DNA from 3 places in the Terrabacter sp. 05T424 genome. Region 3 is predicted to be linked to each of the others. Evidence: predicted binding sites of a transcription regulator. Region 3 holds the regulator's gene; each other region holds the start of a gene.
The links. Region 3 encodes HspR, which represses chaperone genes until heat shock. Its sites were predicted from a motif close to AAGTTGAGTCNNNNNGACTCAACTT; they were not measured.
Positions count from the first base shown of each region.

Region 1: the regulator HspR is predicted to act here: its motif matches at 2,809-2,833, upstream of AC1DE0_RS17240 (ATP-dependent Clp protease ATP-binding subunit).
Region 2: the regulator HspR is predicted to act here: its motif matches at 1,858-1,882, upstream of AC1DE0_RS05190 (Hsp20/alpha crystallin family protein).

Region 1 is NZ_JBFTLB010000008.1:147,997-158,307, forward strand. It holds gene AC1DE0_RS17240 (ATP-dependent Clp protease ATP-binding subunit) at 92-2,710, opposite strand; gene AC1DE0_RS17245 (hypothetical protein) at 2,963-4,024, opposite strand; gene AC1DE0_RS17250 (nucleoside deaminase) at 4,081-4,569, opposite strand; gene AC1DE0_RS17255 (SAM-dependent methyltransferase) at 4,566-5,318, opposite strand; gene AC1DE0_RS17260 (alpha-hydroxy-acid oxidizing protein) at 5,395-6,681, opposite strand; gene AC1DE0_RS17265 (maleylpyruvate isomerase N-terminal domain-containing protein) at 6,764-7,582, opposite strand; gene AC1DE0_RS17270 (hypothetical protein) at 7,582-8,295, opposite strand; gene AC1DE0_RS17275 (proline dehydrogenase family protein) at 8,562-9,512, shown strand; gene proC (pyrroline-5-carboxylate reductase) at 9,525-10,311, shown strand, end outside.
Region 2 is NZ_JBFTLB010000002.1:34,565-44,875, forward strand. It holds gene AC1DE0_RS05180 (glycosyltransferase 87 family protein) at 1-84, opposite strand, end outside; gene AC1DE0_RS05185 (FAD-binding dehydrogenase) at 151-1,797, shown strand; gene AC1DE0_RS05190 (Hsp20/alpha crystallin family protein) at 1,931-2,440, shown strand; gene AC1DE0_RS05195 (MFS transporter) at 2,538-3,122, opposite strand; gene AC1DE0_RS05200 (hypothetical protein) at 3,121-3,279, shown strand; gene AC1DE0_RS05205 (DNA polymerase IV) at 3,304-4,386, opposite strand; gene AC1DE0_RS05210 (hypothetical protein) at 4,425-4,868, opposite strand; gene AC1DE0_RS05215 (hypothetical protein) at 4,968-6,275, opposite strand; gene AC1DE0_RS05220 (penicillin acylase family protein) at 6,767-8,977, opposite strand; gene AC1DE0_RS05225 (TIGR03618 family F420-dependent PPOX class oxidoreductase) at 8,974-9,402, opposite strand; gene AC1DE0_RS05230 (hypothetical protein) at 9,399-9,845, opposite strand; gene AC1DE0_RS05235 (DUF2237 family protein) at 9,897-10,292, shown strand; gene AC1DE0_RS05240 (pentapeptide repeat-containing protein) at 10,294-10,311, shown strand, end outside.
Region 3 is NZ_JBFTLB010000009.1:3,208-13,518, forward strand. It holds gene AC1DE0_RS17435 (alkaline phosphatase D family protein) at 1-475, shown strand, start outside; gene AC1DE0_RS17440 (hypothetical protein) at 472-1,080, shown strand; gene AC1DE0_RS17445 (hypothetical protein) at 1,092-1,319, shown strand; gene AC1DE0_RS17450 (PQQ-dependent sugar dehydrogenase) at 1,341-2,150, opposite strand; gene AC1DE0_RS17455 (hypothetical protein) at 2,143-2,328, shown strand; gene dnaK (molecular chaperone DnaK) at 2,677-4,596, shown strand; gene AC1DE0_RS17465 (nucleotide exchange factor GrpE) at 4,593-5,312, shown strand; gene AC1DE0_RS17470 (DnaJ C-terminal domain-containing protein) at 5,402-6,415, shown strand; gene AC1DE0_RS17475 (heat shock protein transcriptional repressor HspR) at 6,482-6,943, shown strand; gene AC1DE0_RS17480 (ATP-binding protein) at 7,106-10,311, shown strand, end outside.

The DNA of each region.
Region 1 (10,311 bases), on a different contig from region 3:
CCGTCACGGTCTGGGGCACGACGAAGGGGTCGGGGACCGTGGTCCCCGACCCCTTCGGTCGGTCAGTGCTGTTGGGTCGTGTTCAGAGCCGTCAGCGGTCGGTGCCGGTCAGACCGGCGTCCGGGTAGACCTGGTCGTCGGGCACCGTCGACGGGCCGGCCGTCACGTTGACACCGAGCGCCTCGTCGAGGGCAGCACCCTCGGGAAGCTCCGGCAGGTCGTCGGCCGGTCGGTGCGCGTCGGGGTGGGCCATGTCGGAGAAGGTGAACTTCTCCTCCTTGCCTTCGCCCTCCGTGTCGATCTTGATGTACTGCCCGGACGTGAACTCGGCGAAGAGGATCTTCTCCGACAGGGCGTCCTCGATCTCGCGCTGGATGGTGCGGCGCAGCGGGCGCGCACCGAGCACGGGGTCGTAGCCCTTCTTGGCGAGCAGGTCCTTGGCCGCGGGCGTGAGCTCGATGCCCATGTCCTTGTCCTTGAGCCGCTTGTCGAGCTTGGCGATCTCGAGGTCGACGATCTGCGTGATCTCCGCCTTGTTGAGGTGCGGGAACACGATGGTGTCGTCGACGCGGTTGAGGAACTCGGGCCGGAAGTGCTGCTTGAGCTCGTCGGTGACCTTGGCCTTCATCCGCTCGTAGTCGGTGCGGCTGTCGGGCCCGGACGAGAAGCCCATGTTGGCCTTGGAGATGTCCCTCGTGCCGAGGTTGGTCGTCATGATGATGACCGTGTTCTTGAAGTCGACCATCCGACCCTGCGAGTCGGTGAGGCGGCCGTCCTCGAGCACCTGCAGCAGCGAGTTGAAGATCTCCGGGTGGGCCTTCTCGACCTCGTCGAAGAGCACGACGGAGAACGGCTTGCGGCGCACCTTCTCGGTGAGCTGGCCGCCCTCTTCGTAACCGACGTAGCCGGGAGGCGAACCGAACAGGCGGCTCACCGTGTGCTTCTCGGAGTACTCGGACATGTCGAGCTGGATCAGCGCGTCCTCGCTGCCGAAGAGGAACTCGGCGAGCGTCTTGGCGAGCTCGGTCTTACCGACACCGGTGGGTCCGGCGAAGATGAACGAGCCACCGGGGCGGCGCGGGTCCTTGAGGCCTGCACGGGTGCGGCGGATCGCCTGGGACAGCGCCTTGACGGCGTCGTCCATGCCGACGATGCGCTTGTGCAGCTCGTCCTCCATGTGGAGAAGCCGGCTCGACTCCTCCTCGGTGAGCTTGAACACCGGGATGCCCGTGCTGGCAGCCAGGACCTCGGCGATGAGCTCCTCGTCGACCTCGGCCACGACGTCCATGTCGCCCGACTTCCACTGGGCCTCACGGGCAGCCTTCTCCTGACGGAGCCGCTTCTCGTCGTCGCGGACGCGGGCCGCGCGCTCGAAGTCCTGGCCGTCGATGGCCGACTCCTTCTCGCGCACGAGCGCCGCGATCTTCTCGTCGAACTCGCGCAGGTCCGGCGGAGCCGTCATCCGGCGGATGCGCAGTCGCGCGCCCGCCTCGTCGATGAGGTCGATCGCCTTGTCGGGCAGGAAGCGGTCGTTGACGTAGCGGTCGGCCATGTTGGCTGCCGCGACGAGCGCGCCGTCGGTGATCGTCACGCGGTGGTGGGCCTCGTAGCGGTCACGCAGACCCTTGAGGATCTCGATGGCGTGCGGCAGCGTCGGCTCCTGCACCTGGATCGGCTGGAAGCGCCGCTCGAGGGCCGAGTCCTTCTCGATGTGCTTGCGGTACTCGTCGAGCGTCGTCGCGCCGATCGTCTGGAGCTCGCCGCGGGCCAGCATCGGCTTGAGGATGCTCGCCGCGTCGATGGCGCCCTCGGCGGCACCCGCACCGACGAGCGTGTGGATCTCGTCGATGAAGATGATGATGTCGCCGCGGGTGCGGATCTCCTTGAGGACCTTCTTCAGCCGCTCCTCGAAGTCACCGCGGTAGCGGCTGCCGGCCACGAGCGAGCCGAGGTCGAGGGTGTAGAGCTGCTTGTCCTTGAGCGTCTCGGGCACCTCGCCCTTGACGATGTCCTGGGCCAGGCCCTCGACGACGGCGGTCTTGCCGACGCCGGGCTCGCCGATGAGGACGGGGTTGTTCTTGGTGCGGCGGGACAGCACCTGCATGACCCGCTCGATCTCTTTCTCACGTCCGATGACCGGGTCGAGCTTGCCCTCTCGGGCGGCCTGCGTGAGGTTGCGACCGAACTGGTCGAGCACGAGCGAGCCCGCGGGCGTGCCCTCGGTCTGGCCCTGGCCGACACCGGCGCCGGCCTTCTCGCCGCTCTGGCCACCCTGGTAGCCGGACAGCAGCTGGATGACCTGCTGGCGCACCTTGTTGAGCTCGGCGCCGAGCTTGACGAGCACCTGGGCGGCGACGCCCTCGCCCTCGCGGATGAGGCCGAGCAGGATGTGCTCGGTGCCGATGTAGCTGTGGCCGAGCTGGAGGGCCTCACGAAGGGAGTACTCGAGGACCTTCTTGGCCCGCGGCGTGAAGGGGATGTGGCCGGTCGGGGCCTGCTGGCCCTGGCCGATGATTTCCTGGACCTGGGCCCGGACCGCCTCGAGCGAGATGTCGAGGGACTCGAGGGCCTTCGCGGCGACGCCTTCGCCTTCGTGGATCAGACCCAGGAGGATGTGCTCGGTCCCGATGTAGTTGTGGTTGAGCAGGCGTGCTTCCTCCTGCGCGAGGACAACCACCCTCCGGGCCCTGTCGGTGAACCGTTCGAACATGTTCTTCTCCTGACTGATCGAGAGACATCTCGATGCTATCCGTGCCCGCTGTGGACGAGCACAACCCGACCAACGCGAGCCGTGCTCGTCCTGTTCCCATCCTGAGCGTGATCGGCTCAGGTTCCGACTCTGTTCGCCGTGGGCGGACAGAACGGGTGCGTGCCCTACTCAAGAAGACGGCATACGCCCCGCCCCCGTTCGGATCGACGTGGACGTACCCGCCCATCCCGACGACGTATGCCGCCCGCCCCCTCACGCCGGCACCGCCAGGTCGCCGGGGCGGCCCGGGAAGTGCCGCCGCCACTCGTCGCGAAGGCGGGGGACCGGCATACCTGCTTGCCTCATCGCCTTCGTGATCCTGACGAGCGTGTTGGCCGGCGTCGAGTAGATGTCGGGCGACACGATGACGAGGCGGCGGATGCGCTCGTCGTCCAGCACCTCGTCGCGGCCGATGTCGGTGAGCCACTGCTCGTCGGACTCGGCGTGCTGACGGCCGTCGTACTCGATGATGAGCGGGAACGGCAGATAGGACAGGTCGTAGCGACGGAGCAGTGCGCCGTCCTCGTCGTGGACCCTGTGGTCGACTTCTGGCTCTGGAAGTCCGGCGAGCACGATGAGCAGCCGCAGGCGTGTCTCCATCGGCGAGTCGACGCCGGGACGGACGAGCGCCGCCGCCCGGCGCGCCAGGCGTGAATATGGACCGGCCTTCTCTCGAGCTCTGGAGGCGAGTGCTTCCGGGGTCGTCCGTTTGCGTCGGACGAGCGAGTCACCGAGCACGACAAGGTCGACGAGCGTCAGGCAGTGCGCCATGTCGAGGAAGGTCTGGGTCGGCGATGTCAGGCGCAGCCCACGCCAGGTCATCACCTGCTGTCCGACCTTGCGACGGTGGGCGGTGATTCCTTCGCGACGAGTCCGGTTCCGCGGGCTGGAGACATGGATGTCGGGATGGTCAGGGACCACGCCACCCCAGAACCGAGCGGCGGTGTGGTGCGAGACGTGGCTGCCCGGGGTGACCACCTTCAGTGCCGCCTCGACGCGGGCTCGCAGCGTGATGGTCGAGCCGCGATCGAGGTGCACACCACGAAAGAGCGGGACGTGCGAGCGGCGGAGCCTTGCATCCGTCAGACCTTGCTTCAGCGCCTCCATACGAAGGACCGGAGTCGGCGTGCGTTCCTGCTCGGGCATGACAGGAACCCTGCCCGCCTGAGCACCGGAGGGCGGCGGCCCATCCACAGGCGTGCGCGAAACCGCGCCGTGGCGCACTTCCAATCCGGTTCGGTCGCCAAGTTTGCGTGAAACCGCGCCGTGGCGCACTTCCAGTCCGGTTCGGTCGGGAAACGGGCGCGAAACTGCGCCATGGCGGGGTGTGGTCAGGGGCGGGTCCTGGTCGCGAACTGTTCGTGGAGGGCCTTGATCTCGGCCTCGAGCTCGGGGGCCGGGCCGTCGACGACTGCTCCCGGCACGACATCGCGGATCGACAGCGCCGCGACCGGTGAGGGGGGCGTGCCCCACGCGGACCGCCACGCCCCCAGTTGCGCGGAGCTGGCGGCATACACGATGCGGCCGAGGCCGACCCACGCGTGCGCCGCCGAGCACATCGGGCAGTGCTCTCCCGAGGTGTAGACCGTGGAGGCCGCGCGCTCCCCGGGTGTCAGGTGCGCTCCGGCCCAGCGGGCGATGGCGAACTCCGGGTGCTGCGTCGCCTCGAGCGCGACGACGTGGTTGTGGTCCTCGAAGAGCACCTCGCCCTCGCCAGAGACGAGCACCGAGCCGAACGGCTCGTCGCCGCGCTCGAAGGCCAGGCGCGCGAGCGCGACGGCGCGCCGCAGGTGCTCCAGGTCCACGTCGCTGACGGTCATGCGACCCTCCCCGTGACGAGCGCGAAGGTCACGAACGCCCCACCGTCGGCCTCGAGCATCGACTGCACGGGCGAGGTGGCTTGGCCCTTGAGCTCCATGACGGCGCGCTCCCACAGCAGCCAGTTCGCGCACGCGTCGACCTGCGCGCGAGCCGTCACCGAGGTGAAGGCACGGCTGAAGTCCCACTGGCTGCGCAGCCACTCGGGGGTGTGCCAGGCCGCGGTCTCGGCGCCGACGACCCGGTCGATGTGCTCGGGGATCTCGCCGAGCTCGCGCACCTCGCTCGTCAGGGCCGGGGTCGCGACGCCGAGCTGCCCTCCGGGCTTGAGGAACGTCGCGAGGTAGGGCGGGTAGTGGTCGCCCGTGCCGAAGTACTCCCAGGCGTCGATGCTGACGATCGCGTCGAAGGAGCCTCGCCCGAAGGGCAGCGCGTGGGCGTCGACGCGCATCGGAAGCACCCGGTCGTCGACGCCCTCCTTGCGGAAGACGGCTCCGGCCTCGGTCGGGTCGACCCACAGGTCGGCCGCGACGACCTCGACGCCGTACTCCTTCGCGAGGAAGACCGACGTCGCGCCCAGGCCCGAGCCGAGGTCGAGCACGCGCATCTCGGGTCGCAGGTCGAGGTCGGTCGCGAGGTCCTCGAGCAGCCACAGCGGGTGCGGTCCCATGTCGAGGTCGACGAGCCACTTCGCGTCGTACTTCGACGACCGTGGGTAGGCGTCGCGGGTCAGGTGGTCGAGGGCGGGCATGTGCCGATCCTCCGTGACGAGAACGTATGCCGTCGAGCCTGTTTCACGAGTCGGCCTCCCTGCCGAGGAGTACGCGTCAGTCGACGCGCGTGAGCACGTCGGGAGTGAGCGAGGCGACGGACGTGTGGCCCGAGAGGGCGAGCTGCAGGTCGAGCTCGGCGCGCAGGTTGCGCAGCACCTGCGACACGCCCTCGGCTCCGGCGAGCGCGAGACCGTAGACGTGTGGGCGCCCGATGCCGACGGCCGTCGCGCCGAGGGCAAGGGCAATGAAAGCATCTGCGCCGTAACGGATCCCGCTGTCGAAGATGACAGGCATCGACGACCCGGCCGCGCGCACTGCGGCCACCACCTCGGGCAGTGCATCGAGTGCCGCCACCGACCGGTCGACCTGTCGCCCGCCGTGGTTGGAGACGTAGACGCCGTCGACACCGGCATCGACGGCTCGTCTGGCGTCGTCCGGGTGCAGGATCCCCTTCAGCACGATCGGCATCGTGGTCAGCGACCGAAGCCGGGGCAGGTCGTCCCACGTCAGCGAGGGCCGGCTGAACACGTCGAGGAACGTCTCGACGGCGGCGCGCGGCTCCGGTGCGGTCAGGTTGTGCCGCGTGCCGCCGGGGTGGTTGCGCGACATGGAGAGCAGGGTCGCGACCGCGGCCGGGGTGGGTCGAGGACGCGGCTCGGGCGTCGCGGCCGCCACCCGCTCGGCGACGAGACGCCGGAAGACGGGGTCCGACGTGTACTGCGCGATACCCTCGCCGCGCGCGAACGGGAGGTGCCCGAGGTCGAGGTCGCGCGGCCGCCAGCCGAGGTATGCCGTGTCGAGCGTGACGACGAGGGCCTCGCTGCCGCAGGCCTCGGCGCGCGACACGAGGCTCTCGACGAGGTCGTCGTCGCTGCTCCAGTAGAGCTGGAACCAGTGGCCGGAGCCCCCGAGCGTCCGGGCGATGTTCTCCATCGGCGTCGACGCCTGGGAGCTGATGATCTGCGTGACGGCCTGCTCGCGCGCACCGCGCGCGACGGCCAGGTCGGCCTCGTCGTGGGCCATCGACAGCACCCCGACGGGGGCGAGGAGGAAGGGGCTCGCATGCCGTCGGCCGAAGAGCTCGACCCCGAGGTCACGCTCCGTCGTGTCGACGAGCATGCGTGGCACGATCCGCCAGCGCGCGAAGGCCTGGACGTTGGCCGAGGCGCTCGCCTCGGACCCGGCCGATCCTGAGACGTAGGCAAACCCCTTGCGGGACATGGCTTTTCGAGCGTCCGACTCGAGCCGGCTTCCGTCGGTCGGGACCTCTGGTCTGTGGCCGAACGCACCGGCACGGTAGATGGCGGACTGCACGGTCCGGCCGAAGCCCTCCGACGGCATACCTTCTCCTCGCGTCTCGGCCGGGGGCGTCGTCGCGCCCGGCCCTCGCCATCCTGCTACGTGAGGCCCTCGCGGGGGCGGGTCACCACGTGACCGAGATCGACTCTCGCCACCAGCGTTCGAGCTCGTCCACCGGTTCGGCGGAGCCGCGGCTCCAGAGTCGCAGGTACAGGTCCAGGGGGTCGCCGGTCCACACGTGCTCGGCGCCTGACGCGTCGGGCGAGCCCGGTCGCACCCTGCGGGTGACGAGAGGTCGGCCCGTCGCGAGCTCGACGAGCCACGCCACGTCGCAGCCATCGGGTGCCACGAGCAGCAGGGTCGACTCCGTGGACCCGCCGGGCGAGGCACCCTTGCGGCTCCGGGTGATGAAACCCACGAGCAGCTCGTCGATGCCGTCGACCGCGACCTCGGGGGCGATCCACGTCTCCTCGGCCCGGGCCGGTCGGCGCAGCCGGGCGCCGAGCGCGTCGACCGCGTGGACGGTCGTCTCGTGGCACTGTCGCCGGGTCCAGAAGAGCCGCGCCGCAGGGGCCTCCTTGAGGAAGACGAACGCCTCGAGGTCGTCGGGTGCATCGACGATGGCCTGCAACAGGCCGGTCGCCCCCTCGTCGAACCAGCCCAGCACGTCAGGCGACTCTCGGCCCTCGACCTCGAGCGGCTCGGGCGGGTCGACCGGCGCACCGCGCAGCTGGCTGGCCGCCCAGCGGTGCACCATCCCCTGGTGAACCACGAGGTCGAGCACGGTCCACCCCGGGCAGGTGGGGACGGGCGCGTCGAGGCCGGCTGCCATGGCGTTGGCGCGCAGCACCGTCGACGCAGCACCGAGCGCATCGCCCAGGGCGTCGAGGGACAGGCCGAGTGGACCGGGCGTCCGCAGCACGTCGTCGTCGAGGTTCACCATCAGAGCCCCTGAAGGTCGCGGGCGAGGTGCGCGAGGGCAGTCGACCCCTTCTCGTTGGCCGCCTTGGCGTCAGGGGAGGAGTAGGTGAGGCGCACGACCACGTTGCCGACCTGCACGACGCCGATGTAGTCGTGCACGGTGCCAGCGGGAGAGGTCCGCGCCAGGTCGACCCGGCCCAGCGGCATACCTTCTGCGACGTCGCGTCGTTCGTTGTTGACCGTCGTCGTGACACCCTTGGCTGGCTTCGGCGCCCGGCACGAAGCGGCGGCGTCGAGCACCGGCTCGACGGCCCGGGCCGCGGACGCGACGTCGGGGTAGGTGATCGCGGCGACGTTCGCGAGGGTGCCCGCCGGGCCCTGCCACGACCGGGCGTACGCGTCTGGTCCGGTCAGCTTGGTCAGGCGCGCGGCGTCGGGGCAGGCAGCCAGGTCGGCCGGCCCCTGCCCCGGCGAGCGGGTCAGCCCGGCCACGTCGTAGCCCTCGAGGTATGCCGCCACGGCCCCGGTCGCGTGCACGCGAGGAGGCGTCAGGCTCGACGGAGGCGCGAGGGGCTCGTCCGACGTGGCCGTCGCCGGCGGCGTCGTGGCTGAGCTCCTCGTGGACGGCACGGCCACGGGCATCGTGGCCGCGGGGTCCGAGCACGCGCCCAGCCAGGGCAGGAAGGTCAGAGGCGTCCCGGCGGCGAGGAGGGCCCGGGCGGTCGGTCGACGCATGGGAGGGAGTCTGCCGCATGAGGACCCCGCTCCGAGGGCGCAGGCGGGTGGGCAGAGTGCAGGCGGGCGGGTGGGCAGTGGGCAGGCGGGCGGGTGGGCAGAGTGCAGGCGGGCGGGTGGGCACGGGCCGGGCCGGCAGGCGACCCGTCGCCGCGGCGGTAGATTTGCCGGGCGGGCGGCCACCGTCGTCCGCCGCAGTCCCACACCCGGGGCCGGCACCCCGGTCCCGACATCCGACACCACCCGAGCACCACCCGGAGGCCCCCGTGGACGCCAGCGACCTGCTGCGCAACTCGCTCCTGCAGCTGTCCAAGCAGGAGAAGATCCGAGACGTCATCGAGAAGGCGCCCGTGTCGCGCTCGGTCGTCAAGCGCTTCGTGCCGGGCGCCGAGCGCGCCGACGTCGTCGGTGCAGCGGCCGAGATCGCTGCCTCCGGGCGGCTGTCGACGATCGACTACCTCGGCGAGGACACCACCGACATGGCGCAGGCGCGGCACACCCGCGACGCCTACGTCTCCCTGCTGACGGCGCTGCGCGACCAGGGCCTCACCGACGGCGGCACGGTCGAGGTGTCGCTCAAGCTGAGTGCCCTCGGTCAGGCGCTCCCCGGTGACGGCAACGCCATCGCGCTCGACCACGCCCGTGAGATCTGCGAGATCGCCAAGCAGGCCGGCACCACGGTGACGCTCGACATGGAGGACCACACGACGACCGACCTCACGCTCGACGCGCTTCGCGAGCTTCGGGCGGACTTCCCGACCGTGGGCGCCGTCGTGCAGGCCTACCTGTACCGCACCGAGGCCGACTGCCGTGACCTCGCGCACGCCGGCTCGCGCGTCCGTCTGTGCAAGGGCGCCTACAAGGAGCCCGAGTCGGTCGCCTTCCAGGCCGGCGCCGAGGTCGACAAGTCCTACGTGCGCTGCCTCAAGATCCTCATGCAGGGCGAGGGCTACCCGATGGTGGCGTCGCACGACCCGCGCCTCATCGAGATCGCCGGGGCGCTCGCGGGCCAGGCCGGCCGCGACCCGAAGTCGTTCGAGTACCAGATGCTCTACGGCATCCGGCCCGAGGAGCAGAAGCGCATCGCCGACCGCGGCGACCAGATGCGCGTCTACATCCCCTACGGCCAGGAGTGGTACGGCTACCTCATGCGCCGCATGGCCGAGAAGCCGGCCAACGTCATGTTCTTCCTGCGCGGCGTCGCGACCAAGGGCTGAGGCGGAGGCACGATGACGACGACGGCCATCTTCGGTGCGGGGGTCATGGGCGAGACGCTGGTCTCCGGCCTGATCCGGTCCGGACGCACGCCGGGCGACCTCGTCGTCACCGGCCGCACCCCCGACAAGGTCAACGCGCTCGCCGAGCGCCATGGCGTACGCGTGCTGCCGAATGCCGAGGCCGCTGACGTCGCCGACACGCTCGTGCTGTGCGTCAAGCCCCAGGACATGGCCGCACTGCTAGACGAGATCCACGACCACGTGGCCCCGGGCAACGCCGTCGTCTCCCTCGCCGCCGGCATCACGACGGAGTTCCTCGAGTCGCGGCTGCCCGAGGGCACGTCAGTCATCCGAGTCATGCCCAACACCCCGGCCCTCGTCGACCAGGGGATGGCCGGCATCTCGCCCGGCCGCCACTGCACCGACGACCACCTCGCCGAGGCCGAGGCGCTGCTCAGCTCGTGCGGCAAGGTGGTGCGCCTCGCCGAGAAGCACCTTGATGCGGTCACCGCGATCTCCGGCTCGGGTCCGGCGTACATCTTCTACGTCGTGGAGGCGATGATCGAGGCCGGAGTGGTGCTGGGACTGCCGCGGGCCACCTCCACCGAGCTCGTCGTCCAGACGCTCTACGGAGCGGCGACCATGCTCCGCGAGACGCACGAGCACCCGACGGTCCTGCGCGAGCAGGTCAGCTCGCCGGGTGGCACGACGGTGGCCGCCTTGCGCCAGCTCGACGACCACAAGGTGCGCGCAGCCTTCGTGACCGCGATGGAGGCCGCGGCCGCGCGGTCCAAGGAGC
Region 2 (10,311 bases), on a different contig from region 3:
GACGGCCGCGGCGACGACCACGACCGCGACCGGGGCCGGGCCGTCCAGCAGACGGGATCCCTTCACCGGACGCTGAGCCAGCACCTTCGAATCGTACGCGGACGCCGCCACCGCCGGCATCGTGCACGAGCCGGATGACATGATCGGCCCATGGATGCCGACGCCGTCGTCGTGGGAGCCGGCCTCGCCGGCCTCGTCGCCACCGCCGAGCTCGCCGACCGGGGCAAACGCGTCGTGCTCGTCGACCAGGAGGGCGAGCAGTCGCTCGGGGGCCAGGCCTTCTGGAGCTTCGGCGGCCTCTTCCTCGTCGACAGCCCTGAGCAGCGCCGGATGGGCATCCGCGACAGTCTCGAGCTCGCGACCCAGGACTGGATGGGCTCGGCCCAGTTCGACCGCGACGAGGACTTCTGGCCCCGCAAGTGGGCTGAGGCGTACCTCCACTTCGCGGCCGGCGAGAAGCGCTCGTGGCTGCACGAGCAGGGCCACCGTCTCTTTCCCGTCGTCGGCTGGGCCGAGCGCGGCGACGGCCGCGCCGACGGGCACGGCAACTCCGTCCCGCGCTTCCACATCACGTGGGGCACCGGCCCCGGCATCGTCGAGCCGTTCGAACGACGTGTCCGCGCAGCAGTCGCGAGCGGCCTCGTGACGCTGGCGTTCCGGCACCGCGTCGACGACCTGGTCGTGTCCGGCGGGACGGTCACCGGCGTACGCGGTCGCGTCCTCACGCCCGACGGTGTCGACCGTGGTCGGCCGAGCAGCCGCGAGGAGGTCGGCGACTTCGAGATCACCGCGCAGGCAGTCGTCGTCACGAGCGGGGGCATCGGCGGTGACCACGACCTCGTCCGTCGGGCCTGGCCGGAGCGGCTCGGCACGCCCCCGGCGCGGATGGTCGCCGGCGTGCCGGCGCACGTGGACGGACGCATGCTCGGCATCACCCAGCAGGCCGGCGGCAACGTCATCAACCCCGACCGGATGTGGCACTACACCGAGGGCCTGCGCAACTGGGACCCGGTCTGGGACAACCACGGCATCCGCATCCTCCCCGGACCGTCGTCGCTGTGGCTCGACGCACGAGGCCGGCGCTTCCCGGCCCCCTACTTCCCCGGCTTCGACACGCTCGGCACGCTGGGGCACATCCTGCGCACCGGCTACGACTACTCGTGGTTCGTGCTCACCCAGAAGATCATCGAGAAGGAGTTCGCCCTCTCCGGCTCGGAGCAGAACCCCGACCTCACCGGCAAGGACGTGCGCCAGGTCCTGGGGCGGGCTCGCAACGGTGCGCCGGCACCGGTCGACGCGTTCATGCGCAAGGGCGAGGACTTCGTCGTCGCCCGCACCCTCGAGGAGCTCGTGCGCGGCATGAACGCCCTCACCGGTGACGACCTCATCGACCTCGAGTCGCTGCGCCGCACGATCGTGGCCCGCGACAACGAGGTCGACAACGACTTCACCAAGGACGCCCAGATCACCGCGGTGCGCGGCGCCCGGAACTACCGTGGTGACAAGCTGATCCGCGTGGCGAGCCCGCACAGGCTGCTCGACCCCAAGGCCGGCCCGCTTGTGGCGGTGCGACTCAACATCCTCACGCGCAAGACGCTCGGCGGCCTCGAGACCGACCTGGCCGGCCGCGTGCTGCGGGCCGGCGGCGAACCGCTGCCCGGCGTCTACGCGGCCGGTGAGGTGGCCGGCTTCGGCGGCGGCGGCATGCACGGCTACAACTCGCTCGAGGGCACCTTCCTCGGCGGTTGCCTCTTCAGCGGGCGGACGGCGGGGCGGTCGGTCGCGGCCGCGCTCTGAGGCCTGACGCGGGTCTTGACGACCCGGGCCGGGATCGTCTAGAACAGGAGAACGAGCACGAAGTTGAGCGGTTTCCACTCAAGAAAGGTTCCGTGAGGCCGATCGGATCGGCCCCGTTCTCCGAGGAGTAGCCATGAGCACCACCACCTTCGACCCGTTCCGCTCCATCGACCGCACGTTCGACCGCCTGCTGGGCGAGGGCCTGCGCGGGGCGTCGACATCCGGATCGATCATGCCGATGGACCTCTACCGCTCCGGCGAGAGCTTCATCGCCCACATCGACCTGCCCGGGGTCGACCCGTCGAGCATCGACATCGACGTCGAGGACCGCACGCTGACCGTCCGGGCCGAACGCCAGCCGCCCGAGGCGGACGGTGACCAGTGGCTCTCGCGCGAGCGACCCACCGGCACCTTCGCCCGGCAGCTCTCGCTCGGCCGCGGCCTCGCCCTCGACCGCATCCAGGCCGACTACCGCGACGGCGTCCTCTCCCTGACGATCCCGGTCGCCGAGGAGGCGAAGCCACGCCGCATCACGGTCTCGCACGCCGGCTCACAGACCGACGGCGACGACTCACCCCGCACCCTCGAGTCGTCCGAGGCGAAGGCCGCTGACACGCGCACCTCGTCCCCCGCGTCGGCCTGACCCACCAACGCACCGAGCAGGCACCGAGCAGACGGAGGAGGGCCTGGCGGTCGCCCCGCCGGGCCTTCTCTTCGCGTCCCTGTCGACCGCCTTCGGCCTAGCCGGCCAGGGAGAGCACGTCTTCCGTGACCGCGACGTCGACGGCGCGCCTGGGACCCTCGCGTCGCTCGGCAGCGGTGGCCACGAGGATGACGACCAGCCCGAGTGAGGCGAAGCCGGCACCGACCCGCAGCGGCGACGTCCACCCGAGCCCGCCAGCGATGGCCAGGCCCGAGACCCAGACGCCGAGGAAGTTGCCGAGGTTGAACGCGGCGATGTTGGCCGACGAGGCCATCGTCGGGGCACCGGCCGCGTGGGCGAGCACACGCATCTGCAGGCCGGGCACCGTCGCGAACCCGAAGAAGCCCATCGCCAGCAGCATCGCGGCCGCGCCCACCGGGCTCTGCGCGAGCAGCGCGAAGGCCACGAGCGAGACGCCCAGCGCCACGGTGAGCAGCACGAGGGTGCGCGACAGGGCACGGTCGGCCCAGCGCCCGCCGAGCAGGTTGCCGACGAACAGCCCGACTTCGAAGAGGACGAGCAGCCACGGCACCGTGCTCTCGGCGAATCCGGTGACCCGGGTGAGCAGCGGCTCGACGTACATGAACGCGCCGAACATGCCGCCGAAGACGAGCACCGTCATGCCGAGCGAGAGCCACACCTGGCCGTTGCGGAAGGCCGCGAGCTCGGCCCACGCCCAGGCCACTCCGACCCACGACGCGGTGCTCGAGGAGTCGCTCGGCAGCGCCGGCGAGGTGCCCGAGCTCGCGGCCCTCGTCGACTTCCTGCACCGGTCCTGACGGCTTCGGGCCGCCGCGAGCGGCTCAGAGGCGCCCGCGGACCGGGGTGCGCTCGACCGGGTCGCCCTCGTCGGGCATCACCATCTCGGCGCGGACGCCGAGCAGGCGCACCTCGCGCTCGGGGTCGAGGGTCGCCGCCAACGCCACGGCAGCCTCGATGACGTCGGCGCGATCGGAGGTCGGGGCCGTCAGCTTGCGCGCCTTCGTCTGGGTGAAGAACGGCGCGTAGCGCACCTTGAGGGTGACCCGGAAGACGGGCCGGCCCTCCTTGGCGGTGTCGTCGAAGGCCTGGGTGGCGAGCTCGCGCACCGCGTGGCGCACCTCGTCGGGCGTCGTCAGGTTGCGCTGGTAGGTGGTCTCGCGGCTGTGGCCCCGCGCGACCCACGGGGTGTCGTCGACGACGGCCGACCCGATGCCCCGGCCGAGCTGGGAGTACCAGACGCCCATCCGCGGCCCGAACTCGCCGACGAGCACGGCCTCGGCGGCCTCGGCGAGCTGCCGCACGGTCTCGATCTCGTGCGAGGCCAGACGCTTCGAGACCTTGGATCCGACGCCCCACAGCGCGATGGTCGGCCGGTCGCCCATGACCTCGAACCAGTTCTCGCGCGTCAGCCGGAAGACTCCGCGCGGCTTGCCGAAGCCCGTCGCGATCTTGGCCCGCACCTTGTTGTCGCCGATGCCGACCGAGCTGTGCAGGGCGGTGACGTCGAGCACTGCGTCGCGGACCTGCTGCGCGAAGGCTTCGGGGTCGTCGGTCTGCACCCCGAGGAACGCCTCGTCCCAGCCCAGCACCTCGACGACGACGCCGAGCCCGCGGAGGGTCTCCATCACCCGCTCGGACGCCTCGGTGTAGGCAGGCGCGTCGACCGGGAGGATCACTGCGTCGGGCACCTTGCGCGCCGCCAGGCGCAGCGGCATACCGGAGCCGACGCCGAACTCGCGAGCCTCATAGCTTGCTGTGGACACGACGGCCCGCTCGGTGGGGTCGCCGCGTCCGCCGACGATGACGGGCCTGCCGACGAGGTCGGGTCGACGCAACACCTCGACCGCTGCGATGAACTGGTCGAGGTCGACGTGCAGCACCCAGTGGGCCGGCTCGGCGCTCATGCCGCCATTGTGCCCACGCGCACCGACAGGTCAGCCGGTCAACCGCGTGAAGGGCGGTCGCGCTTCGCCGGTCGGGCGGGGCGATCGGTGACCGGCTTGCCGGCGCGGAAGGTGTAGACGGCCGGGGGTTCCGGGGCCTCGGGACCCTCACGCTCCCCAGCGGTTGCGGGGACGCCGGCGGTTCCCGGGACTCCGGCGGCTCCCGGTCGGTAACCCTCGCCCGACGCGGTGTCAGAAGCCCACGCGTCGTCGGACGCGACCGGCCCGGCCGCGGCGTCCTGCTCGCGAGCGGCCAGCACGACACCGTGGAAGAGCATCGCCGCAGCCAGCGCAGTCAGCCCGAATGCCCCGACGGCAAGGGGCACGCCGGTGTGGGCGCCGCCCAGCTCGGAACGGAGCAGGTGCAGCCCGCCGGCGGCCGCGCCCACGATCGCGGAACCGACGAACCAGATGATCGTGCCCCGGGTCATTGAGTGCGCCACGAGGTCACTGTGGCACACGCGAGCGCCATTGGCGCCGAGGCCTGCTGCTCGGGGCCCCTCGGTGGCCGGTCAGGGCCTGCCCACGCCTCCAACGAGTTGTCAGCGCCCGGACGTCGCCGATGCGCCCGAAGACTTCGCGGCCTTCGTGGCCGTCTTCTTGGCGGCCTTCGTGGCCGTCTTCTTGGCGGCCTTCGTGGTGGTCTCTGCCGCAGCGTTCTTGGACGCCTGCTGCACGGTCTGCTTCGCGGTCTTCGCGGTCTGCCTCGCGCCCTTCTGACCGGCCTTCGCCACAGCCTTCTTCTCGACCTCCGCGGTCGCCCGCTCGACCTTCGTCCCGGCCTTCTTCACGAAGCCGAGGACGTGCCTCGGAGCCGATGCCGAGCTGAGTCCCCGGAGCGTCGAGGTGGCCGAGACCGCGACGTTCGTCGCTCCCTGGACCACGGCCCGAGCCTGCTTGGCCTCGGCCGCGGCAGCCTCGGCCGCCTTTGCGAGGGCGGCCTTGGCTGCCTTCTCGCGCGCCTTGGCGGCCTTCTCGGCAGCCTTCTTCGCGGCCTTCTCGGAAGCCTTGTCGGTGTCGACGCCGGAGCCCTTGTCGGCGCTCTTCCCGCCGTTCTTTCCGCCGTTCGTGGCGGAGCCCTTGCCGTTGTCGCCCCTCGGGCCGGGCGCCTTGTCACCCGGGTCCGAACCCTGGTCGTCGGCCTGGTGGCCGGCCCGCACATCGGCCGGGTCGACCTTCGGGCTGAGAGCATCGAGCGAGAGCGTCAGGCCCGGGGCGGTGGCCGGCGTCGGGGTCGGCACCACGGCCGGCGTCGCGGCCGGCACTGCCACGCGCGGGACGGCTGGACGGTTCGAGCCACTGACCGCTGGGTTGGACGAGCCGTGCGAAGGGGCAGCCGAACCCCCGGAACCAGTGGACCCGGCGGACCCGGCGGACCCGGCGGAGTCACCTGCCGGGGGCAGGGCGGCATACGCGGTCTGCGTGCTGACCGCAAAGGGCGAGCTCACGGGAACGGGCACGCCGTCCGCGACCTCCGGTGCGGGACGGTGCTCGTGCGTGGTGACGGAACCGACGATGAGGGCGGTGACAGCGGCGCCGAGCAGCACTGCTGCGCCTCGCTGGCCACCGACGGGTGAGAGGGACGCGTCGCCTCGGACGATCGCGGCGGTGGCCGCGAGCAGCGTCGAGACGCCGATGACGACGAGGCCGGCGGTGAAGCCGCCGACGAGGCAGCTGAAGGCGACGAGCGCACCGATGACCGCGAAGCCCGAAACGGTCCCCTCGGGCAGCCGGCGGGGCTCGGGGTCAGCGAGCAGGTCGAGCGGCTCGGGGGGCAGCAGGCCGGGCCTGGCCGGCAGCGTGAACGAGGGCTCCTCGAGCACGTCGAAAGTGGACATTTCGGACGTCACGGGAACAGTGTGCGGGAAAGCGGGCTCCACGTCACGTCCCGGCCGGTCGCCGCTCTGGTCGCCGCTTTGGTCGTCGCTCTGGTCGTCCCTGTGATCGTCACTGCGATCGTCACTGCCGGGACGCCCGGCGCGGGGGCTGCGGGAGGGGGCCCCGGCCGCCGCCCAGAGCTGCCAGCCGCGGGGCGGTACCGGCCAGGACGGGTCGGGCAGCCAGCGGTCGACGTCGGCCGATGCCGGCCTCCCCGGGCGCAGCGAACTGCCGTGCGTGGGCGTCGTGTGCGTGGTCACGGGACTCGGTTCTCCTGCGTCAGCGCGCGGCCCGCTCGTCGAGCGGGACCTCTCATAGCAGAACAGTACGGTGCAGAGTCACGTTTTGTACCGCAAATGGTAAAAGGCAGGCAAAGTGGCCTTTCGCGGTCGGTGTTCGGCCGGATGGAAGGCCGGGTCGCTCTGGATCGGCGACCCGCCCCGGTGACGCTCGACGTCGACGGCTACCTCGTGCCCGTCTGACCGGCCGGACCCGCCTGACCTGCCGGCGCTGCGTCCACCGGGTGCAGCTCGCCGACCAGCCAGGCCGCCGTCTGGTCGGCGAAGTGCGTGTCGCGGGCGTCGCCGCTCGTCCCGAACGGCACCACCCAGCGACTCGCGTCGCGGTCGGCGAGGTCCCAGACGTAGCGCGCCACCGGGCCCCCGTAGCAGCGGTCGGTCACCCCGGGTGCACTCGCGGCCGCCAGCACGCAGCCCTTGTCGCCGCCGACGGGGTCGCGCGGCACCGACGGCGCCTGGTCGCTGACGTCGAGCGCGTGGAGCGGGTCGAGCCAGTGCCGGTCGCCCCAGACGGCGCTCGGGTCGTACTGTCCTGCCACGCTCTCGAGAGCCGCGCGCACCCCCTCGGCGACGTCGATGCCGCGCTCGGGCCCGAGCAGCGCCATCGAGTGCCAGCCCGCACCGATCTGGCCGACCACCCCGGTCCAGGCGGCGAAGATGCTCGAATGACCGCTGGGCTCGAGCATCGGCGCGAGGCTCGGGTGGTCGGAGAACCACCGGACGAGGGCCGTACGCCACCGGGCGAAGACCGCGGCGCCGTGGCTGTCGGGGTCGCTGTGGCCGTCCCAGGCGAGCAGCACGTCGCGCACCTCGGCCGCGCGGCCGTGGACGTACGCGGCCTCGACGAGCTGGCGCATGAGGTCGGCGTGGCCGTTGCTCGTGTCGACGTGGATCCTCGCGCAGTCGTCGACGGTGAGTCCCGCGCGCGCACCGATGAGCGAGCGGATGCGCTCGGCCCGGAAGGGCGTCGCGTACTCAACCCCGAGCCCTCCCCCGCTCGCCCGGTCGTTGGCGCTCACCATGACGTCGGGCACGTCGACGGCCGGCCCGCGGCGATAGCCGTGCCACGTGTGCCTCGGGTCCCACGCCGGCAGCGGCACCACCAGGCCGGCCTCGTCGCGGTCAGGCACACGCCCGACGACGAGGTGGCGCATGCGACCGCTCGTGTCGGCGACGAGCGCCGAGTTGACCGGCTCGACCCAGTGCGACAGGGCCTGCTCGACGTCGTCGACGGTGCGGGCCCGCAGCAGCGGGAGCAGGGCCCCGAAGCCGAGGTCGGCCTCGACCTGCGTCGGGGTGCGCAGGCTGTACGGCGGCGGGCCGGCCGGGGGCGCTGCGTCCGCTCCCTGGGAGCCCTCGGCGCCCTGGTCGCCCGCGCTGTTCGCGGCCGTCGCTCGCTCGAGCTCGGCCTCGAGGCCGGTGACGACCGGGCCCCGAGCGGTGACGACGACGGGCACGTGCAGCTCGCCCTCACCCCGCACCCGCACCGTCTCGGTCGCGTGCTCCACCGGCTCCCAGCCGTCGATGCCGCGGGCCATGAGCCGGGGGCCGCGGTCGGCCTCGACGCCGTCGTGCCGCAGCCTCTCGATCGTGAGGTCCTGGTAGTCCGCCATCGCGTTGGTGATGCCCCACGCCACCGACCCGGTGTGCGCGAAGTGCTGCACGCCGGGCACCCCGGGAAAGGTGAAGCCGACGACGTCGAACTCTGGACAGGCGAGACCCACCTGCTGGTAGCACCCGGGCAGCTCGATGGTGCGGTGCGGGTCGCCGGCGATGAGCGGCAGACCGGAAGCCGTCTGCGCGCCGCCGATGACCCACGCGTTGCTGCCCGAGCGGTCGACGCCCTCGGCGTGGAGCAGGGGCAGCACGTCCTCACCGAGCCGGTCGGCGACGTGCCCGTTGAAGAGCTTGGCGGGGAAGGTGCCGAAGAGCAGGTGGATGCCCCAGAAGATGCCGAGCGGTGTCCACGGGGCCCACGGGCGCGGCGCGGCGGCATAAGCCTCGAGGCCCAGCGCCTCGACCTCGGGCGTGCGCGTGAGCCCTTCGGCGAGGGCGTCGTCCACCCCGCCGACGTATGCCGTCAGCCACGCCTGCGTCTCGGCGTCGAGCCGCTCGAAGCAGCGCCGCACGGTGTCCTCGAGCCGGACCTGGCGGGCGAAGCGGTCCCAGGGGACGCCGTCGGCGCCGACGTACTCCGCGGTGCGGCCCTCCATGCGCCACCGGTGGTGCTCGACCTGCCAGCCGCGGTCGAGCGCGGTGACCCGCCCCTGGAGGCGCGCCAGCTCCATGACGTCGCCGGCGCGCAGGTGCGGGACGCCGAGGGCGTCGCGCCGCAGCCCGGGGTCGGGCTGCCCGGGGGCGGACTGCCCGGTCACGTGGTCTCCCGCAGGCGTCCCCAGCCGTGCCACCGGTCGACGTCGACGAGGGCCGTGACGCGGGCACGGTCACGGACCCGGTACGGCTGCCCGGTGTAGTGCGTCGCGATGCGGTCGATGTCGACGAGGTCGCGGTCGTCGTAGAGCTCGACGACCCGCCCCTGCAGGCTGACGTGCGTGATCCAGTTCTCGGGGTCCATGGCGCTGAGGCTCACCCGCGGGTCGGCCCGCAGCCAGTCGAGGCGCTTGCGGCCGGCGTCCATGTTGACGACGACCCGACCGTCCTCGAAGAGGTACCAGGTCGGCACCGAGACGGGCTGGCCGTCGGGTCGCACGCAGCTGATCGTCGCGTAGTTGGGTCGGCCGAGGAACTCGGCGACCTCGGCCGGGAGCGGCCCCCGGGGCGGACGGGCCGACCCCGTCACCGGTCACCCGACGGCTTGCCCTGGATCTCGCGGAAGAAGGCGTCGGAGACGCGCCGGAACTGGTGCAGCGTCAAGGTGATGGGGTCGCCCGCACGCAGGCCGAGCACCGTGCGGTCGGGGTCGAGCGTCAGCTCGGGGTCGGCCATCACCGTGCCGCCGTTCTCGACCAGTGACCGGGCGAGCACCCGCACCTCGTGCAGGGCCTTGCCGGCCCGGCCCTCGGGCGAGCTGAGCCGGTGGATGAAGTAGCCCTCGAGGACGATGAGCATGTTGTTGAAGTACTCGTACTCGAGCGACTCGAGGGCTCCCTCGAGCGCCGAGACGTCGGCGTCGCCGTGGTCGCGGGCCGCTTGCGCCACTTCGCGGAACATCGCCACCTGCGACTCGACCCGCGAGCGGCAGGCGTCGAGGTAGTCGGGCTCGTACTCCTTCGTCCCCAGCATGGGTTCAGCGTAGCGAGCGAGAGCCCCCGTCCCGGCGACTAGGTTTGGGCCATGGCAGCGCGTGAGCGGAACGTGCTCGGCGGTGAGCTCGAGCCGTGTGGAACCGACCCCGTGACCGGCTTCTACCGCACCGGCTACTGCACCACCGGCCCCGAGGACCGTGGCAGCCACACGATCTGCGTCGTCGTCACCCCCGAGTTCCTCGCGCACCAGCGCAGCGTCGGCAACGACCTCGTCACGCCGCGCCCCGAGTGGCGCTTCCCGGGCCTGACGCCCGGCGACACGTGGTGCATCGTCGCGGTCCGGTGGCTGCAGGCGCACCAGGACGGCGCGGGAGCACCGGTCGTCATGGCCGCCACGCACGAGCGCGCGCTCGAGGTCGTGCCGCTGCAGCTGCTCCAGGCGTACGCGGCCGACGTGCCGGACGACCCCAGCTCCCTTCTCTGACATGGCCGCTCCCACCCTG
Region 3 (10,311 bases):
CAACGACGGCTTCGTCGAGGTCTTCGAGTCGGTGATGGAGGTGGCGCGAGGCGAGCGCGGCAAGGCGCCGGCGACGGTCGTCTTCCTGTCGGGCGACGTGCACAACTCCTACGTCGCCGAGGTCGTCGACGCCAAGGCCCGCCACGGTGCCCGGTCACGCATCGTGCAGGCGGTCTGCTCGCCGATCCGCAACCCGATGCCGCGCGGCGTGCGCGTCATGATGTCGCTCTTCGCCCGCGGCCTCGTGCGGCCGATGCGGTTCGTGGCGGGCCACTCGAAGCACGTGCCCGACCCCGCATATCCGTGGCGGGTCACCGACGGCCCGTGGTTCGACAACTGCCTCGCCGAGCTGACCGTTCAGGGCCGCGACCTCTCGATCGTCTGGCGCGGCGGTGAGGTGCGTGACGGTGACGACGCGCACCCCGTCCTGACGAAGGTGTCGAGCGTTCGGCTCCCGGCGGCCGTCCGGTCATGACCGCGGCGCAGCACGCGGATGAGGTGGCGCGCCGGGTCGCCACAGCGCACAAGGCAGTTCGGTCGTATGCCGCCAACGACCGCGTCGCGGCAGCACTCGTCGCCGGGTCGGTCGCCCGGGGGCTCGCCGACGCGTCGTCCGACATCGAGCTCGACGTCTACTGGACCTCCCCACCGTCCGTGGCAGATCGCGAGGCGGCCGTCGAAGGAGCCGGCTTCGACCGCGTCTACGCCGAGGAGGACGAGCACGAGTGGGCCGACGGCCTGCTCGTCGACGGGGTGAAGATCGACGTCAGCGGCTTCGTCATGACCACCATCGACGCATACGTCGACCGGGCGCTCGCGGGCGACACCGACGCCGAGCTGCAGGTGCGGGTCACCGCCCTGCGCGACGGCATACCTCTGCATGGCGACTCCGTCATCGACGCGTGGCGGTCACGCTGCACCGACTATCCCGAGGCGCTCGCGGTGGCGATGGTCGAGCAGGGCCTCGACCTGCGCAGCCGCGAACGGCTGGAGATGCTCGCGGCGCGCGACGACGTGCTGCTGCTGCACCGCGACCTGCTCGACGGGGTGCAGGGCGTGCTCGACGCGCTGTTCGGCTGAACCGGGTGTGGATGCCGCACCCGTTCCACAAGTGGCTCGACTGGGAGCAGTCGTTGCTGCCGCACCGCCCCGACCACCTGGCAGCGCGCATCCGCGGGCTCCTCGTCGCGCCGCCGCACGACGCGGTCCGCGCACTCGCCGGCTTGGTCGACGAGACGTACGCCCTTGCACGAGAGCACGTCCCGGCCGCAGACCTCACGCACCTGCGCGACGCCTTCGAGCTGCGGCGGGTCAGGTGAGCTGGATCAGCGAACCGGAGGTCAGGAGACGCGCACGAGGAGGATGCGGTCGTCCCCTGCCATCCACACCGAGCCCTGCGCGATGGCGATGCCGCTCGGCGAGTCCTCCGGCGGACCCCACTGGGCGACCGGACCGGTCACGCCGGCCCGGCTCGTGCGACCTTCGGTCTGCGGCCACCCGTAGTTGCGGCCCGGGCGGATGAGGTTGAGCTCGTCCTCGCTGTGGTCGCCGAACTCGGAGGCCCAGAGCCGCCCGGCCGCGTCCCAGGCGATGCCCTGGACGTTGCGGTGGCCGTACGACCAGACAAGGGTGCCGAACGGGTTGCCCGGCGCGGGGCTGCCGGCGGTCGTCATCCTCAGGATCTTGCCGCCGAGCGAGCCCTTGTCCTGGGCGAGCGATGGCTGCTGCGCCTCGCCGGTGGTGGCGTAGAGGTAGCCGTCGGGACCGAAGGCGATGCGCCCGCCGTTGTGGTGCACGTTGTGCGGGATCCCGCTGACGAGCACTCGGGGGGTGCCGAGCTGGCGGCCGGCGGGCGCGGACGGGTCCCACGGGATCGCCGCGACGCGGTTGTCGCGGGACGTGGAGTAGTACGCGTACACGAGGCGGTCGCGGGTGAAGCCCGGCGACACGGCGATGCCGAGCAGGCCCGCCTCGCCCTGCTGGGCCACGTTGGAGACCACGCCGGGCACGGTGCCCACACGGGTGAGGCGACCCGCGGCCACGTCGAGCCGTGAGATCTGGGAGCTGTCGCGGGCCGAGACGAGCACCGACCCGTCCGGCAGCTGCGCCAGCCCCCACGGCACGTCGATGCCGGTGGCGACGGTGCGCACGACCGTTGCGGTCCCGATGGGGCGCCCCGGCCTCGACGGCACGGCCGGACTCGCCGGCGCGGCAGGGCGCGTCGCTGTCGCCGCGCTCGTCGACCTCGCGGGGCTGCTCGGGCTGCCCGTCGAGGTCGTTCCGGCCGGTGGCGTGGAGGTGGTCGGGCTCGAGGAGGTGGACGACTGAGCCGCAGTGCTGCTGCCGGCTCGTGTGCCCGGCGCAGCCGGGACGTCGGTCGAGCACGCCGCGACCAGACTCAGCCCGAGGGCCGCCGCGACAAGGGCGGTCCGGCTCCTGCCTGTCGCCATGAGGCACCTCCGGTCTCGACCGTAGCGACCGCGACTGTGCGTGCCGAGAGGCCACGGTCGGGAACAATCGTCCCGAACCAAGAGTTGAGTCTGGTGAGCGCAAGATTTGCGAGTCCGGCTTTGACAATCACGGCCCGGTCGGAGCACATTGAGCGAGGGCCGGTTCGCGGGCAGTCGCCCCGGACCGGCAAACACCGGATCCACCCAGACCATCAAGGAGTCACCCATGGCACGCGCCGTCGGCATCGACCTCGGTACCACCAACTCGGCCGTCTCCGTCCTCGAGGGCGGCGAGCCGAGCATCATCGCGAACGCCGAGGGCGGGCGCACGACGCCGTCCGTCGTCGCGTTCTCCAAGAACGGCGAGGTGCTCGTCGGCGAGGTCGCCAAGCGCCAGGCCGTCACCAACGTCGACCGGACGATCCGCTCCGTCAAGCGCCACATGGGCACCGACTGGAAGTCGCCCGAGATCGACGGCAAGACCTACACGGCGCAGGAGATCAGCGCCCGCATCCTCCAGAAGCTCAAGCGCGACGCCGAGTCCTACCTCGGCGAGACCGTGACCGACGCCGTCATCACCGTGCCCGCCTACTTCGACGACGCCGAGCGCCAGGCCACCAAGGAGGCCGGTGAGATCGCGGGCCTCAACGTGCTGCGCATCGTCAACGAGCCGACCGCGGCGGCGCTGGCCTACGGCCTCGACAAGGGCAAGGAGGACGAGCTCATCCTCGTCTTCGACCTCGGTGGCGGCACGTTCGACGTGTCCCTCCTCGAGGTCGGCAAGGACGCCGAGGACGGCTTCGCCACGATCCAGGTGCGCGCCACCAACGGTGACAACCACCTCGGTGGTGACGACTGGGACGACGTCGTCGTCCAGCACCTCATCACCCAGGTCAAGAACAAGACGGGCCAGGACCTCTCCAAGGACAAGATCGCGATGCAGCGCCTCCGCGACGAGGCCGAGCGCGCCAAGAAGGAGCTCTCCACCGCGACGAGCACCAACATCTCGGCGCAGTACATCTCGATGACGCCCGAGGGCCCGATCCACCTCGACGAGAACCTCACCCGCGCGCAGTTCGAGCAGATGACGAAGTCGCTCCTCGACCGCACCAAGGCGCCGTTCCACAAGGTCATCGAGGACGCCGGCATCAAGGTGGCCGACATCGACCACGTCGTGCTCGTCGGCGGTTCCACCCGTATGCCGGCCGTCACGAACCTCGTCACCGAGCTGACCGGCGGCAAGGCACCCAACAAGGGCGTCAACCCCGACGAGGTCGTCGCCATGGGCGCCAGCCTGCAGGCCGGGGTCCTCAAGGGTGAGCGCAAGGACGTCTTGCTCATCGACGTCACGCCGCTCTCGCTCGGCATCGAGACCAAGGGTGGACTGTTCACCAAGCTCATCGAGCGCAACACCGCCATCCCGACGAAGCGCTCCGAGATCTTCAGCACCGCCGACGACAACCAGCCGTCGGTCCTCATCCAGGTCTTCCAGGGTGAGCGCGAGATCGCCCAGCACAACAAGTCGCTCGGCACCTTCGAGCTGACCGGCATCGCGCCGGCCCCGCGTGGCGTGCCGAAGATCGAGGTCACCTTCGACATCGACGCCAACGGCATCGTCAACGTCAGTGCCAAGGACCAGGGCACCGGCAAGGAGCAGAAGATGACGATCACCGGCGGCTCGGCCCTGTCGAAGGAAGAGATCGACAAGATGGTCAAGGACGCCGAGGCGCACGCCGACGAGGACAAGAAGCGTCGCGAGGAGGCCGAGGTCCGCAACCAGGCCGAGCAGCTCGTCTTCTCGACCGAGTCCTTCCTCAAGGAGTCGGGCGACAAGGTCCCCGCCGACGTCAAGACGCCGGTCGAGGAGTCGCTCGCCGACCTCAAGGCCGCGATCGCCGAGGGTTCCGAGGCCAGTGCCGACGACATCAAGGCCAAGGTCGAGGAGCTCAACACGAAGTCGCAGGCCATGGGCCAGGCGGTCTACGCGTCCGAGCAGGCTCAGGCGAACGCCGGCGCAGCGGGTTCCGCTGACGCGCAGGACGGTTCGCACGCCGGCGGTTCGGCGGGTGCGTCCGCCGGTGCCGAGGACGACGACGTCGTCGACGCCGAGGTCGTCGACGACGACGAGGCCAAGGAAGCCAAGTGACCGAGTCAACCGGGCCCGCGGGCAAGGGCGCGACGGGCGAACAGCCCGACGTGACCGCCACGGGTGCGCAGGGTGCCGGCAGCGGTGACGCTGCCGGCGCCCCGGCGCCCGGCACGCGCCCTGCTGGTTCTGAGCAGGAGCACGCGTCGGCCGGCGACAAGCGCCATCACACGTACTACGAGGGAGGCCCGGGCGCGTCGTCGGAGCCCGGCGGCGAGGACGAGTACGACCACGCCCCAGGCCGTTCCGCCGCGTCGGCCGAGTCCGAAGGTGTCGCCCTCGCCGAGGAGGACACCATGGCCGCGACGTTGCTGGCCGACCTGCAGCGGCTGCAGGCCGAGTACGTCAACTACAAGAAGCGCGTCGACCGCGACCGCGAGGTCATCCGCCACTCGGCCGTCGGCAGCGTCGTCGAGTCGCTGCTGCCGGTGCTCGACGACATCCACATGGCCCGGCAGGCCGGCGACCTCTCCGGGGGGCCGTTCGCGGCGATCGCCGACAAGCTCGAGGCGACGCTCGGCCGTTACGGCGTCGAGCGCCTCGGCGAGGCCGGGCAGGAGTTCGACCCGAAGGTGCACGAGGCCCTCATGCACGTCGAGGCCGAGCTGCCCGAGGGTGCGACGGGCACCACCGTCGTCCAGGTGCTCCAGCCGGGCTACCGCATCGGTGACCGGCTCGTCCGTGCCGCGCGGGTGTCGGTTGCCGACCCGGCCTGAGACGTCCGCCGCCGGGCTGCACGCGCAGCCCGGCGGCATACCCGATGATGGGAGCAGGGTGAATCCCACCGTGACCAAGGAGGTGCGCCATGGCTAGCCAGGACTGGTTCGAGAAGGACTTCTACGGCATCCTCGGCGTGCCCCAGGACGCCGACGCGGCGACGATCAAGAAGACCTACCGCAAGCTCGCCCGCACGATGCACCCCGACCACAACGTCGGTGACGTGAAGGCGGAGGAGCGCTTCAAGGAGATCGGCGAGGCGTATGCCGTCCTGTCCGACCCCGAGCAGCGCCGCGAGTACGACGCCATCCGTGCCATGTCGCACGGCGGCGCCCGCTTCACGGCGGGTGGCCCCGGCGGCGGTGGCGCCGGCTTCGAGGACATCTTCTCCGCGTTCGGCGGTCCGGGTGGTCCCGGCGGTCAGCGCGTGCGCTTCAACACCGGCGGTGCCGGCGGCCAGCCGAACATCGAGGACATCCTCGGGCAGATGTTCGGTGGAGCGGGCGCGCCCGGTGCGGGCTACGGCGGCTACGGTGCCCCTGCCGGGCCTCGCCCCGGCGCCGACGTGCAGGCCAGCACGCGCATCGGCTTCCGCGACGCGGTCGAGGGTTCGACCGTCTCGCTCAGCTCTCCTGACCTCGGCCGTGTCAACGCCCGCATCCCCGCCGGCGTCAAGGACGGCCAGCGGATCCGGCTGCGCGGCAAGGGGCGCCAGGGCGACCCGGGCGCTCCGGCCGGCGACCTGATCCTCACGGTGGCCGTCGACAAGCACCCCGTGTTCGGTCGCGACGGCGACAACCTGACCATCGACCTGCCGGTCACGTTCGCCGAGGCCGCCCTCGGGGCGACCGTGGCGGTGCCGACGCTCGACGGCGGCCAGGTGAAGGTCAAGGTGGCCGCCGGCACCCCGAGCGGCCGCGTGCTGCGACTCAAGGGGCGCGGCGTCAAGCGCGGCGACCAGACCGGTGACCTGCTCGCCAAGGTGCAGGTCGTCGTGCCGCAGCGGCTCACCGACGAGGCCCGTGAGGCCGTCGAGAAGATGGCCGCGGCCGAGAGCGGCCACGACCCACGGGCCGAGCTGTTCGAACGCGCCCGCGCCTGACGGCATACGCCACGGGTGACCGTGAGCGACGACTGACGACTGACGACTGCGGAGGAGGTGGCGAGGATGGCTCGCAGGAGCGCGAGGCCCGGTGGGCACGACGACGACGCACCCGTCTTCGTCATCTCCGTCGCGGCCGAGCTGGCCGGCATGCACGCGCAGACCCTGCGCCAGTACGACCGGCTCGGGCTCGTCTCGCCGTCACGCACCCGCGGCGGCGGCCGGCGCTACAGCACGCGCGACGTCGCCCTGCTGCGCGAGGTCCAGCGGCTCTCGCACGAGGGCGTATCGCTGGCCGGCATCCAGCGGATCCTCGACCTCGAGAACCACGTGTCCGCGCTGCAGTCCCGGGTCGAGGAGCTCACCGCAGAGGTGACCGCGACCCGGGCGGCGCTCGCGGCCGGCGCCTCGGGCGCCCGCGTCTTCGCCGTCGGGCCCAGGGGCGAGGTCGTGGCCGTCCGTCCTGGGCAGCGGCCGCCGCGCACCCCGGCGTCGCAGGCGCTGGTGGTCTGGCGCCCCGAGCGCTGAGCAGGCCCGACCACGAGCCGGCACCGTCCGGCCCCGGCCGGGTCCCGAGCCCGCCGCGATGACGGTGCCGTGTGCAACACTGTGCCAGCCTCGAGCAAACGGGGTGTCGTTACCGCTGGATGCCGCCGGAGGCAGTTGCGTGTTCCTTGTTCCGGAGGTCGTGTGACCCCTCATCACCTCGACGGTGACGCCCCTGCTGGTGTCCCGCGGGCCGATCTCGCCACCCCTTCTGCACGCTCGATCGAGATGCAGGAGCTCTTCGCGCGCACCGACTGGTCGGCCACGACGCTGGGGCCGGTCGAGACCTGGCCTCCCAACCTGCGTTCCATCGTCGACATCTGTCTGTCGTCGGGGTTCCCCATGCTCGTGTGCTGGGGGCCCGAGCTCGCCATGGTCTACAATGACGGCTACCGCTCCATCCTGGGCCGGAGCAAGCACCCGGCCGCGCTGGGCCGACCGGTCGCCGACGTGTGGCCGGAGGTGTGGGACGTCATCGGCCCCATGTTCGACGGCGTCCTCTCGGGCGGCCCCGCGACCTGGGTCGAGGACGAGCTGCTCGTCGTCGACCGCCACGGCTTCCTCGAGGAGGCCTATTTCACGTGGTCCTACGGCGCCATCCACGACGCAGACGGCGCGGTCGCCGGCATCCTCAACGTGGCCGTCGAGACCACCGACAAGGTGCTCGCGGTGCGCCGCGCCTCGGCTGCCGTGGAGCTCTTCGAATCGCTCACCAGCGGCCGACTCCCCGAAGACCGTGAGCAGGTGCGCGCCCGCGCCCTCGAAGTGCTCTGCAAGCAGCAGGCCGACCATGTCGCGGCCGACCTGGTGTGGCTCGAGGACGAGCAGCTCGGCTCGTCGCCCGCCGGGAGCTCCGACGAGCCCGACGACGTCGACGACGTCGAGGTCGAGGGGGTCTCCGCCGTTCGGGCGGTGCCCGTGGTCGAGCCCGGAGCCACCCGTCCCACCGCGCTGCTGCGCCTCGCCGAGAACCCTCGGCGGCCCTGGGACGCGTCGATGCAGACGTACGCCGAGCTGTGTGCCTCGCACGTGGGCACGGCCCTCAGCGGCGTGCGCCGGCGCAAGGAGGACCGCCAGCGTGCAGAGGCGCTCGCCGAGCTCGACGTGGCGAAGTCCGACTTCTTCGCCAACGTCAGCCATGAGCTCCGCACTCCGCTGGCACTCATCGCCGGGCCCGTCCACGACGCGCTTGCCTCCGACGGCCTGGATGCCGAGCAGCGACGGCGCTTCGAGATGATCGCGCGCAACACCGACCGCCTGACCGGACTCGTCGACCGCATCCTCGACCTGACGCGGGTCGAGGCCGGTGCCGTGGAGCCACACTGGGTCTCCGCGGACGTCGCGTCGCTGGCGAACGGCATCGCCGCCAACTTCCGTCCAGCCATCGAACGCGTCGGCCTGGAGCTCGGCGTGGAGTGCGACGACCTGGGCCGTGAGGCACACGTCGACGTCGACATGTTCGAGCGCATCGTGCTCAACCTGCTGTCCAACGCCATGAAGTTCACCCCGAACGGACGCATCGACCTTCGCCTTGCAGCTCGCAGCGACGGATACGAGGTGTCGGTCAGCGACACCGGCATCGGCATCGCGGAGAAGGATCGCGAGCACGTCTTCGACCGCTTCCGGCAGCTCGCCGGCCGTGACAACCGCAGGTCCCGCGAGGGGGCCGGCATCGGGCTGTCCATCGTGCGTCAGCTGGTCGGCCTGCTCGGTGGCACGATCACGTTGGTCAGCGAGGAGGGACGGGGGAGCACGTTCACCGTCCGCCTGCCGTGGGGGGCCGTCCCGTTGCGGTCGGCGGTCCGGCCCTCGATCACACCTCGACCGGCCGAGTCCTTCATCAGTGAGGCGGCGGCGTGGGACGTGCGAGGTTCGGACGAGGAGACCGGGCAGCCCGAGCAGCCACAGCAGCCCGAGCAGCCCGAGCAGCCCGAGCAGGTGGGCCGTGTCGGTGACCTTGCCTCCGCCGGCCGACCGACCCTCCTCGTGGTCGAGGACAACCCGGACATGCGCCAGCACGTCACCCGGCACCTTCGCGACGACTACGACGTCGTGACGGCGCGTGACGGAGTCGAGGCCCTGGCACAGATGCGGGCCTCTCGACCCGCGATCGTGCTCGCCGACGTCATGATGCCGCGCATGGACGGACTGACCCTCGTGCGCGAGATCCGCGACGACCCCGCGCTGCGTGACCTGCCGGTCGTCCTGCTCTCGGCCCGCGCCGGAGTCGAGGCCAGCACGATCGGGCTGACCATGGGCGCCGACGACTACGTCGTCAAGCCCTTCGACCCCGCCGAGCTGCGGGCCCGACTGGCCGCCAACCTCGTTCGCTCACGGTCACGCTCGCGCGATGCCGCCTGGCTGCGCGCCATCATCGGTGCCATCCAGGAGCCGCTCCTCGTCGCCGATGCCGAGGGCACCGTCGTCGAGCTCAACGACGCCTTCACGCGCGACTACGGATGGTCACTGGCCGACGGCCCGTTGACGCCGCCCTACCCGTGGTGGCTCCCGGCCGCCGAGGCTCCCGTCGAGCACGAGGCGCATGCACGTCGGGTCGAGCTGCTGCAGACCGGCCAGGCGTTCCTCGACGAGCACTACCGCATCCGCAGGCGCGGTGGCGGCGAGGCCTGGGTCCACACGCGAGCGGCAAGCGTTCCCGAGACGCCCGACCACGCCGGCTTCGTGCTCGGGGTGGCCCGCGACGAGACCCGCGAGCGCGAGGCCCGGATGCGCCGCGAGCTCGCCGGTCGGGTCGCTGTCGACCTCGCCTCTGCAGAGAGCCTCGACCAGGCCCTGGCCACCGCCGTCACCGGTTTCACCGTGCTCTTCGACGGTGAGGTGACCCTGCGGGTGGCCGACGACAAGGGCGCCGTCGTGGTGCTGTCACCTCGAGGTCGGGTCCAGCCGTCCGAGCTCGACCACGCCGTCCGCGCGGGTCTCGAGTCGGGTCCGCACGGCCACGACGCCCTCGTCGGTGACAAGCGTGAGGGCCTGCTGCTCCTGCCGACCTCACAGGAGTCCGAGTGCCGCGCGTGGGTGCAGTTCGACGAGCCACGCATCGTCGGCAGCGACGAGCTGATCGTCGGCGACCTGCTCGCCCAGACCCTGGGCCAGGCGGTCGACCGGGTCGTCAGCCGTCGGCAGCGGTCGGAGAAGGAGCACCAGCTCGAGCAGGCCATCGAGAGCCACCGGCTCATCGGCCACGCGGTCGGCGTGCTGATCGAGCGCCACCGCATCACGGCCAAGCAGGCGTTCGAGATGCTCCGGCAGGCCTCGCTCAACCGCAACATCAAGCTGCGCGAGATCGCCGCCCGCGTCGTCGAGAGCGGTCAGGACCCCGACTCCGCCTG